Regions from separate parts of the Comamonas sp. GW821-FHT11H03 genome, predicted to be linked through region 1. Evidence: predicted binding sites of a transcription regulator. Region 1 holds the regulator's gene; each other region holds the start of a gene.
The links. Region 1 encodes FNR, which switches genes on or off when oxygen is low (the NO sensors DNR and NnrR bind a similar motif). Its sites were predicted from a motif close to TTGATNNNNATCAA; they were not measured.
Positions count from the first base shown of each region.

Region 2: AC1RTQ_RS11690 (universal stress protein) is a predicted target of FNR. The motif match lies at 991-1,004, and genes of this name have one in related genera.
Region 3: AC1RTQ_RS20005 (hemerythrin domain-containing protein) is a predicted target of FNR. The motif match lies at 1,070-1,083, and genes of this name have one in related genera.
Region 4: AC1RTQ_RS13105 (OmpW/AlkL family protein) is a predicted target of FNR. The motif match lies at 1,165-1,178, and genes of this name have one in related genera.

Region 1 is NZ_JBXARF010000005.1:272,067-274,266, forward strand. It holds gene AC1RTQ_RS13665 (FixH family protein) at 1-66, shown strand, start outside; gene AC1RTQ_RS13670 (hypothetical protein) at 324-587, shown strand; gene fnr (fumarate/nitrate reduction transcriptional regulator Fnr) at 651-1,373, opposite strand; gene hemN (oxygen-independent coproporphyrinogen III oxidase) at 1,641-2,200, shown strand, end outside.
Region 2 is NZ_JBXARF010000004.1:258,240-260,439, reverse strand. It holds gene AC1RTQ_RS11695 (metal-dependent hydrolase family protein) at 1-225, opposite strand, end outside; gene AC1RTQ_RS11690 (universal stress protein) at 421-867, opposite strand; gene AC1RTQ_RS11685 (FABP family protein) at 1,509-2,150, opposite strand.
Region 3 is NZ_JBXARF010000009.1:284,595-286,794, forward strand. It holds gene AC1RTQ_RS19995 (MlaD family protein) at 1-179, shown strand, start outside; gene AC1RTQ_RS20000 (ABC-type transport auxiliary lipoprotein family protein) at 288-971, shown strand; gene AC1RTQ_RS20005 (hemerythrin domain-containing protein) at 1,144-1,641, shown strand; gene AC1RTQ_RS20010 (MarC family protein) at 1,738-2,200, opposite strand, start outside.
Region 4 is NZ_JBXARF010000005.1:143,378-145,577, reverse strand. It holds gene AC1RTQ_RS13105 (OmpW/AlkL family protein) at 467-1,081, opposite strand; gene AC1RTQ_RS13100 (DUF808 domain-containing protein) at 1,285-2,200, opposite strand, start outside.

The DNA of each region.
Region 1 (2,200 bases):
GCCCCTGCAGTCACCGGCCGCAATCATGCGGCCACTCCAGTCAAGGACCATCCTCTGGATCGCTGAGCGCTCCGGTGCTTGCTCCGCCAAGGTCGCTTTTGCGGCCTTTTTTGTTGCCAATATCAAAATCAGAGCATGTTGCGCATGCTCCGTCTAACGTTGATGCAGAAGTAAATGGTTTTTCATTATCCGGATGGCGCAAGGTGCTACTGAAAAGAGAGTGATTCAGGGTTTCCCGCCATGGTGCATGCCCGCAGTCCTGCGTGAGCGGTCATCACCTTTGTGCAAAATATGGTCAAGCCCACAGCCCAAGGAGAATCAGGATGGATGCTCGACGCTGGATGTGGATTGTCTGGCCGGCCTTTCTGGCGGCGGCAATCATGGAGATGGTGGTTTTTGCCTTTGTGGACCCGCTGGATCTGCACTGGCTTGGTTCCCCCCTGGGCTGGTCGCGCCAGGCCATCTATACGGTCGCCTTTTTTGCCTTCTGGGTCGTGACCCTGATAGGAGGAGCGATGACGGTGATGCTGGGGCGCTCCGTCAGCGATCTCAATGGAGGCATCGTTTCCGAGCCTCTGCCCGAGTAATTCGCCCAGATAAAAAAGCCCGCTGTCCGCGGGCTTTGTCTTGAGAGCGTCTGCTGACTCGGCTCAGCTCTGGCATTGCTGGCTGTTGACGATGCGTTTGAGCGCCTCGGTATCCAGAATGCGCAGGTGGCGCTGCCTGACTTCCACAATGCCTTCCTCTGCAAATTTGGAGAAAGTGCGGCTCACGGTCTCGAGCTTGAGGCCCAGGTAACTGCCGATTTCTTCGCGCGTCATGCGCAGCACCAGCTCCGACTTGGAAAAGCCGCGTGCCGACAGACGCTGGACCAGGTTCAACACAAAAGCCGCCAGGCGCTCTTCGGCACGCATGCTGCCCAGCAGCAGCATCACGCCATGCTCGCGCACGATTTCGCGGCTCATGACCTTGTGCACATGGTTCTGCAGCGCCGTGACCTCGCGCGAGAGCTGCTCCAGTTTGTCAAACGGCATGACACAGACCTCGGCGTCTTCCAGGGCCACGGCATCACAAGTGTGGTGGTCGTTGACGATACCGTCCAGACCAATGATTTCGCCCGCCATCTGAAAGCCTGTGACCTGATCGCGACCGTCTTCGGTCGCCACGCTGGTCTTGAAGAAGCCGGTTCGAATGGCATACAGAGAGGTGAACTCTTCGCCATTGCGAAACAGCAGCCCACCGCGCTTGATCTTGCGGCGCGTGGCCACAACCTCTTCAATGCGCTCCATTTGTTCATCGTCCAGGCCCATGGGCATGCACAGTTCACGCAGATTGCAGTTGGAGCAGGATGCTTTGATGGTCTGAAGATTCATGGGCTTTTGCTACCGCGCAGACAGACACACAGTGGAGAGTCGCGCTGGTCATTGACCTCGTGGTTGAAGATGAGATGGATCAAATTGTCGCAGCACTTGCCTTGAGGTCTCTTGATTTTCATCAAGGACAGGATGATTGCCTTGGGGCACATTGCCAGTATTCGTTCCAAAACATGCGCTTTTGCCTATTTGGGGCATGATTTTCAGGATCTGATTTCCATTGAAATATGCTCCATGCAGAGTGTGGGCGCACCCTAACTCCCAGTTATGACCGCAGTCACGCCTGAGTTGCTGAGCCGCTTTGATATCCCCGGCCCACGCTACACATCGTTCCCAACAGCCGACCGTTTTGTTGAGGCTTTTGGTGCAGACGACTACATACTGGCACTCAAGCAGCGCAAGACGCATTCTGGCTCGCGCGCTTTGCCGCTGTCCGTTTATGTGCATGTGCCGTTCTGTGAGTCGCTTTGCTATTACTGCGCCTGCAACAAGATCGTGACCAAGCATCATGAAAAGGCTGCCGAGTATCTGGACTACTTGGGCCGCGAGCTGGCCATGCATACCGAGCACTGCGGCAAAGGCCAGCTCGTAAGCCAGCTGCATCTGGGCGGAGGTACACCGACCTTCTTCAGCGATGCAGAGTTGCAGCAGCTGATGGTCTTGATGCGTGAGCATTTCAAGCTGGATCCTGCGGGCGAGTACTCCATCGAGGTCGATCCGCGCACCGTCAGCAACGAGCGGCTCAGAGCTCTCAAGGACATGGGGTTCAATCGTCTGAGCTTTGGTGTGCAGGACTTTGACCCCGCGGTACAGAAAGCGGTGCACCG
Region 2 (2,200 bases), on a different contig from region 1:
GTCGGCCTGCTTAGGCGTGCCGCCGGCACCGGGCTCGGCCGCATGCAGGCCCACAAACGGAGCCATCGTCGCTGCCACGCCACCCACAAACATGCGGCGCGACATATCGCTCATCACCCGCTCATGCAGCAACTGGCACACCACGCTGCCGCAGGTGCAGGCTCTGGGGCGAATCGGGCCGGTCTGCCACGTCAGGCCGGCATCGGTTGCGATTGCGTGACTCATCTGCTTTTCCCTTTTTTCAAAATGAACAAGAGACGCCGCTGCCGGCGTGACAAATGGAACCAAAGGCTCACAATTTGATGCACCGATGCTACACGACGATCGGCCATGAAAAAGCGCCCCACCGCACGAGGGCGATGGGGCGTTGTTTGCAGTATGAGAGCGGCCGGGAAGTGGCTGCGCTGCAGTCGATCAGGCTTAAACCGGGCGATGCACCAGAACCGGAATGCTGCTGTTGACCAGTACGCGCTGGGTCTCGCTGCCCAGCAAAATGCCGGCAATGCCCTTGCGGCCGTGTGATGCCATGCAGATCAGATCGCAGTTACCCTCCTGCGCCTGCTTGATGATGGCCTGATTGATGGAGATATTCGTTACCCGCACCGTCTGGCAGGCCACGCCCTCGGTTTTGGCAATGCCCAGGGCAGTTTGCAACACCTGATCTGCTTCCTTCTGGGCGCTCTTGTCGAACTCTGCAGAGTTGTAGGCGATCAGCGCCTCGGCTCCGTAAATCATGGCTGCGTAATCCGGCATCACATACAGCGCCGTCACCTGTGCGCCTTGTTCCTTGGCCAGTTGTATGCCCGCGCGCAGCGCGGCCTCAGAAAGTTTCGAGCCGTCCGTAGGAATCAAAATGTGCTTGAACATATCCAGCCTCCTTGCGCATAAGTGCGCGTCTTGTTGCCAAATCAATTCGACCGATCACTGAACTCATACTCACACTCCAGGGCTGCTAATGCAACATCTTGAAATGAGTATTCAGACGGTTTATTGATGGAAATCAAATTTATGAAGGCGCGGGTAAAAGCCGCCTCAAGCCCTTATCCATAAAGCGTTAGAAGCTATCAAAAGCAGACTATCCGAACGTCATGCGCAGCATGCCCTGCGGCTGTTGCCGGCTGGCAGGCTGTCGAAGGAGGCCGGTATCAGGTCGGTCTCAATCGACTGTGCATGGCGCGGGTGGGCGGCCGTAATCCAGGCTCAGTAGGTGGCCGCTGTGCTGTCATTTGTCGGCATCGCCCTGTATGAAAGTCTTGAACGCAGTGCGGTGCAGCCTTCGCGACCAGATTGAAGGCTAGCGCCATGTGCCGAATGCCGACAGCTTGCTGCGAATGGCCTCCATGCGTTGAAAGGCATCTACATAGGCCAGTTTGCAGGCCAGCGCCTTCTTGCCCCTAGGTCCATGACCAGCAGCGTAAGGCCATCGCGGACGATGCGGTAATCGGGGAGTGTGCGCCCTGTGGAGCCAGTGAATTCGGCCGTGGCGTCGAGTCCCTTGAGAGCGCCAATCAGATTTCAACTGCGGCCCTTGCCGTTGGGTTGGGCGTGGGCTCGCCAATCTTGTGCAAGGTGTTGCGGTCGGTATGGGCAAAAGGCTCGCTCTGACCGGGGATGGTCAACGTGGTTTCCTGCTCGTACGACCAGGTGCCGTCTGAGTGCTTGGTGACGGTGATGGTATAGGCGTCGGTTCTGAAGGCGTGCTCCAGAAACGGGTTGCTGGAGATGCCGTTGACGGTGGAGCCGCGCTCGGCCCTGAGGGTGAAGCTGGTGGCATCGGCCGTGGTCTTGCCCGTGGCCATGGCGGTCTGCCCGCGCGGGATGGTCAGGGTCTGGATGATGTTGCCGGTGGCAGGCTCCCACAGCCAGTAACCGACCTGGTCGTGAAAGGTTTCCACGTCGTCGGGCTTGACGATGCGCGTGTGGTAGCGCAGGCCATAGAAGAGCTGTGGGCCGTTGGTTTGCGCATCGATGGGCTGGCACTCCATGTGCTCGATAAAGGCCTGCTTTTCGGGCCCGTCAGCCTTGGGATTGATGTCCAGGCCGCGCTTGCCGGTCCAGACGCCGGCCATGCCGGTGAGGGGGCCGAGGTTGGCCAGGGTATTCACATCGGGCGTAGGCTCGGTGTAGATGTCTTTGGGAAAGTTTTCCATATCGTGTAACGGGCTTTCACGTTGAATCTGTTAGAGCCAGTTTACAAGCC
Region 3 (2,200 bases), on a different contig from region 1:
CGTTGGGACGCAGCACCCTGCCGCGCATGAACGGCGCGGCCGACGATGTCTCGCGCGCGGCGCGCAGCATGGGCGCTGCTGCGGGCCGCTTCAATGACAACCCGCAGTCCGTCATCTACGGTCAGGGCCTGGGCCTGCCAGGCCCCGGCGAGCCCGGTTTTGTGGCTCCGGCCAAGTGAATCGGCAACAAGGACGCGACTTGCGCAAACTCGGATCAGGCAGGGTGTTTTTTGCGATAGGAATTCCCGTTGTCCTTTCCCGTTGGCGCCAGTCCTAAAGGAATCAATATGGCAGACACAAAGCTTTCACTCACAGGCCGCGGAGCATGGCGATTACTGGGCGCTTCTTCTCTGGTGCTGGCGCTCGCAGCCTGCTCAGGCCTGCCCACAGCTCCCACGCAGCCGGTGCGCTATGACCTGGGCATGACCGACCTTGTGGTGCCGGCCGCCAATGCAGCCGCTCCTTCGGTGGCGCCGGTGCCGCTGGTGCTGGCCGAAGTCCAGGCTCCAGGCCTGCCCGAGGGCCTGACGGCCATGTTCTACCGCCTGAACTACAGCGACAGCCAGCAGCTGCGTGCCTACCAGAACGCGCGCTGGAGCCTGCCTCCGGCCCAGATGGTGGAGCAGCGTCTGCGCATGCGTCTGGGGCTGGAGCGTCCCGTTCTTTCGGGCAAGGACAATGTCCGCGCGGTGCTGGCCGACAAGCGCTCGATTGCGCAGCTGCGCGTGACGGTGGACGAGTTCAGCCAGGTCTTTGACAGTGCCAGCAGCAGCCGTGCGCTGCTGCGCCTGAGTGCCAGCCTGATTGGTGCCGGCGAGAGTGCAGGCAACCAGTTGCTGGGCCAGAAAGTGTTCACGGTCGAAGTGCCTGCTGCTGCAGCCGACGCAGCCGGCGGTGCCCAGGCCATGGCGCGTGCGGTGGATGAGGCGGCTGCCCAGCTCAGCCGCTGGTTGCAGGGTTACGGGCGCTAAGGCTCGACGAGCCCCAGGCATTGCTGCTCCCAAAGCCCTGTCATGCAGGGCTTTGTTGATTCCGGGCAAGTCCTGGCTGCCGGCGGGCAGCTGCTTTGCTGATGTGGGTCAATGGCCGGATCAGGTCTTGTTCTTAAGCTGCCAGTTCCTCAATCTCGCACAAGGAACTGCCATGGCCAGCCTCGAATGGAATGCCGCTCTCATCCTGGATTTTCCCGTCATGGACACGGTGCATGAGGAGTTCGTTGCCCTGCTGGCCCAGGTGGAGGCCGCCGCCGACGAGCAGCTGTGTGCTCTATGGGGCGAGCTGATTGCCCACACCCAGCAGCACTTCGATCAGGAAGACCGCTGGATGCAGACCACGGGATTTGCCACGGTCAACTGCCACAGCCAGCAGCACAAGGTGGTGCTGGCCGTCCTGCGCGAGGGAGCGGTCAAGGCAGAGCAGGGTGATCTGGCGACCATCCGCCATATGGCGGCCGAGCTGGGCCCCTGGTTCAGCCACCATGCGCAGAATATGGATGCCGCCTTGGCCCTGCATATGCGCCGCTCGGGCTTCGATCCGGTCAGCGGCGCAGTGATGATGCCCGAGGCCTTGCCGACTGAGCCCATTACCGGCTGTGGCGGCGCCTGCGGTGAAGCTGAAAAAAAGGAAGTGGTAACTGCCTGAAACTGGCACGCGCCAAGGCGAGAGACAGCGAGCAAGCGCCGCCGCGCAGCGAAGCTGCCGTCCCCCTTGGGGGAAGCGGCGTAGCCGCTCAGGGGGTCAAGGGTAAATCGCCGGGGAGGCCAGGATGGGGAAGATCTTGATCAGGCCTCCCGCCATCACCTCGATGGCCAGCGCGGCCAGAATCAGGCCCATGAGCCGGGTCATCACATTGATGCCGGTCTTGCCCAGCACGCGGGCAATCGGGTGGGCCAATGAAAAGCACACCATGATGGCAGCAGCCACCACCACGCCGTAACCGACCAGTGCCACATGCTGCCAGATGGTACGCGCCTGATCGGCATAGATCACCACGGTGGACATGGCGGCAGGCCCGGTCAGCAGCGGAATGGTCAGCGGCACGACGGCAATGCTGTTGCCCTCGGCGGCCTTTTCGACGCCGGCTGCCAGAGTGGCATTGTTGGGGCGCTCTTCGGCAGGGCGTGCGTTGAGCATGTTCATCGCGCTGATCAGCAGCAGCAGACCGCCGCCGACCTGAAAGCTTTGCAGCGAGATATTGAAG
Region 4 (2,200 bases), 130 kb from region 1:
GCCCTGAAGCTGTGGAGGTCTCAACGAGGTCGCCAGAGGCAATGGAATGCGCCCTGCGCGTGATGCAAACTCTATTGATGCTGCCTGCCTGTCCGGTATCGCGCGCATGCTGATCCTCCTGATGAGCCGATCGCGCGATGCAGCCACTGCCCGCGCCATCACTGCCAAGCCTGCCTTAGGCCCTCAGCCTAGCGCGGCCGGCAATCGGCAGAAGTAGGACTGAAGCCAGCGATTCTTTTACTGCATGCGTATGCAGCAATGCTGACAAAGTCAATACTGCTCAAAGAATTCAGCAAAAAAAATCGGTACCCCGCGTTGGCGGAATACCGATCTAAACATACACCCTAGCCTCCGAAGTCATCAGGCCATGCCGACCTGATGACCCCGATGCACCGCAGAGCCTGCGGTGCGTGCCTCGCCTGCGGGAAGAAGGCCGCAGACAAGAACACTCTTTGCCGTGAAGCTATCAGAAGCGATAGCCCACGCCCACACCCACCAGCCATGGGTCAACCTTGAACTTGGTGTTTTCAAACACGCCTGCACCTGTGATCTTGGTGCCCAAATACACCTTCTTGATATCGAAGTTCAGCGACCAGTTCTTGTCCAGCGCATAGTCGAAGCCGACCTGCAGCGCGCCGCCAAAACTGTTCTTCTTCACGGTCACGGCACCATCCAGGATGTCCACGCTCGAGAAGCGTGTGTAGTTCACGCCTGCCCCCACATAAGGCTTGAAGGCCCCAAAGTTGGTGAAGTGGTACTGCGCCAGCAAGGTGGGGGGCAGATGCTTGAGCGAACCGATCTTGCCGCCATTCAGGCGCACATCATGCTTTTGGGGATAGGTCAGCACCAGCTCTGCCGCGATGTTGGGCGTGAAGAAGTAGGACACGTCCAGTTCAGGCATCCACTTGTTGTTGATGCTCACGCCGGCGTCTCCAGCAGCGCCACCGTTGTCGCTGTCCAGATGCAGAGCGCGCACGCGAACCTGCCAAGGGCTGGAGCCGTCAAACGAAGATTGGGCAAAAGCGGTCCCGGCAGTCAGGGCACTGGCAACAGCAGCAATCGCGATCAGAGTCTTTTTCATGGGTTCTTTCCTTGAAGAATTGGGTGAGTGCAATGCTTTGCATCCCTTGGCATCCATTGAAACAAAGCCGTTGCCACACGGGTTTGTCCCATGTCAACCCGCACACCAACACCGCAAAGAAAAAAGCGGACGTTGCCCATAGGCCACGTCCGCCCAAGATACTGATGAAGCGCAAAAATTTGCGTCACCAGTGATGGTATTCGTCACTTCGGATGAGCCACCCCAGCTGGTCGCAGCTTGTGCCACAGCTCCACGCACACCACAACCGCACCGCCAATGACGCCCCCGACCAGCACATGCACCAACACCGGTCCCAGCATTGCTGCCATACCGCCCGTGGGCACAATCACCTGCTCTATCCAATGCTCGACAGGCTTTATGCCGTGCACCAGCAAGCTACCGCCCACCATGAACATGGCGGCCGTGCCCACGATGGACAGCCCGCGCATCAGCCACGGGGTAAAACCAATCAGACCACGGCCCATGGCCTTGGCAGCGCTGCTGCTCCTGGCCATCAGCCAGCCACCCACATCATCCATGCGCACAATGCCGGCCACCAGTCCATAGACGAAGACGGTGATGGCCAGAGCTACAGCGATCAGCACCGAGGCTTGCTCCCATATGGGTTTGGCGGACACCGTACCCAGCGCAATCGCCATGATTTCGGCCGACAGAATAAAGTCCGTACGCACGGCACCCTTGACCTTCTGCTTTTCGTACTCCATCGGGTCCATCTGCTTTTCACGCGCGGCACGCACCGATGAAGGTGCAACACCTTGATGGGCAGCCTCCTCGGCATCCACCACGGCGTCATGTGCATCATGCTTTTGGTGTTTGTGAAACAGCTCAAGGATCTTCTCCACGCCTTCGAAGCACAGAAAAGCTCCTCCCACCATCAACAATGGCGTGATCAGCCAGGGCACGAAAGCGCTGATCAACAACGCCGCCGGCACCAAGATGGCCTTGTTCATCAACGACCCTTTGGCCACAGCCCAGACCACGGGCAGTTCCCGGTTGGCCTTCACTCCCGTGACCTGCTCGGCATTGAGTGCCAGATCGTCGCCCAACACGCCGGCTGTCTTTTGCACCGCCACCTTGGTCTGGGTAGCCACATCATCC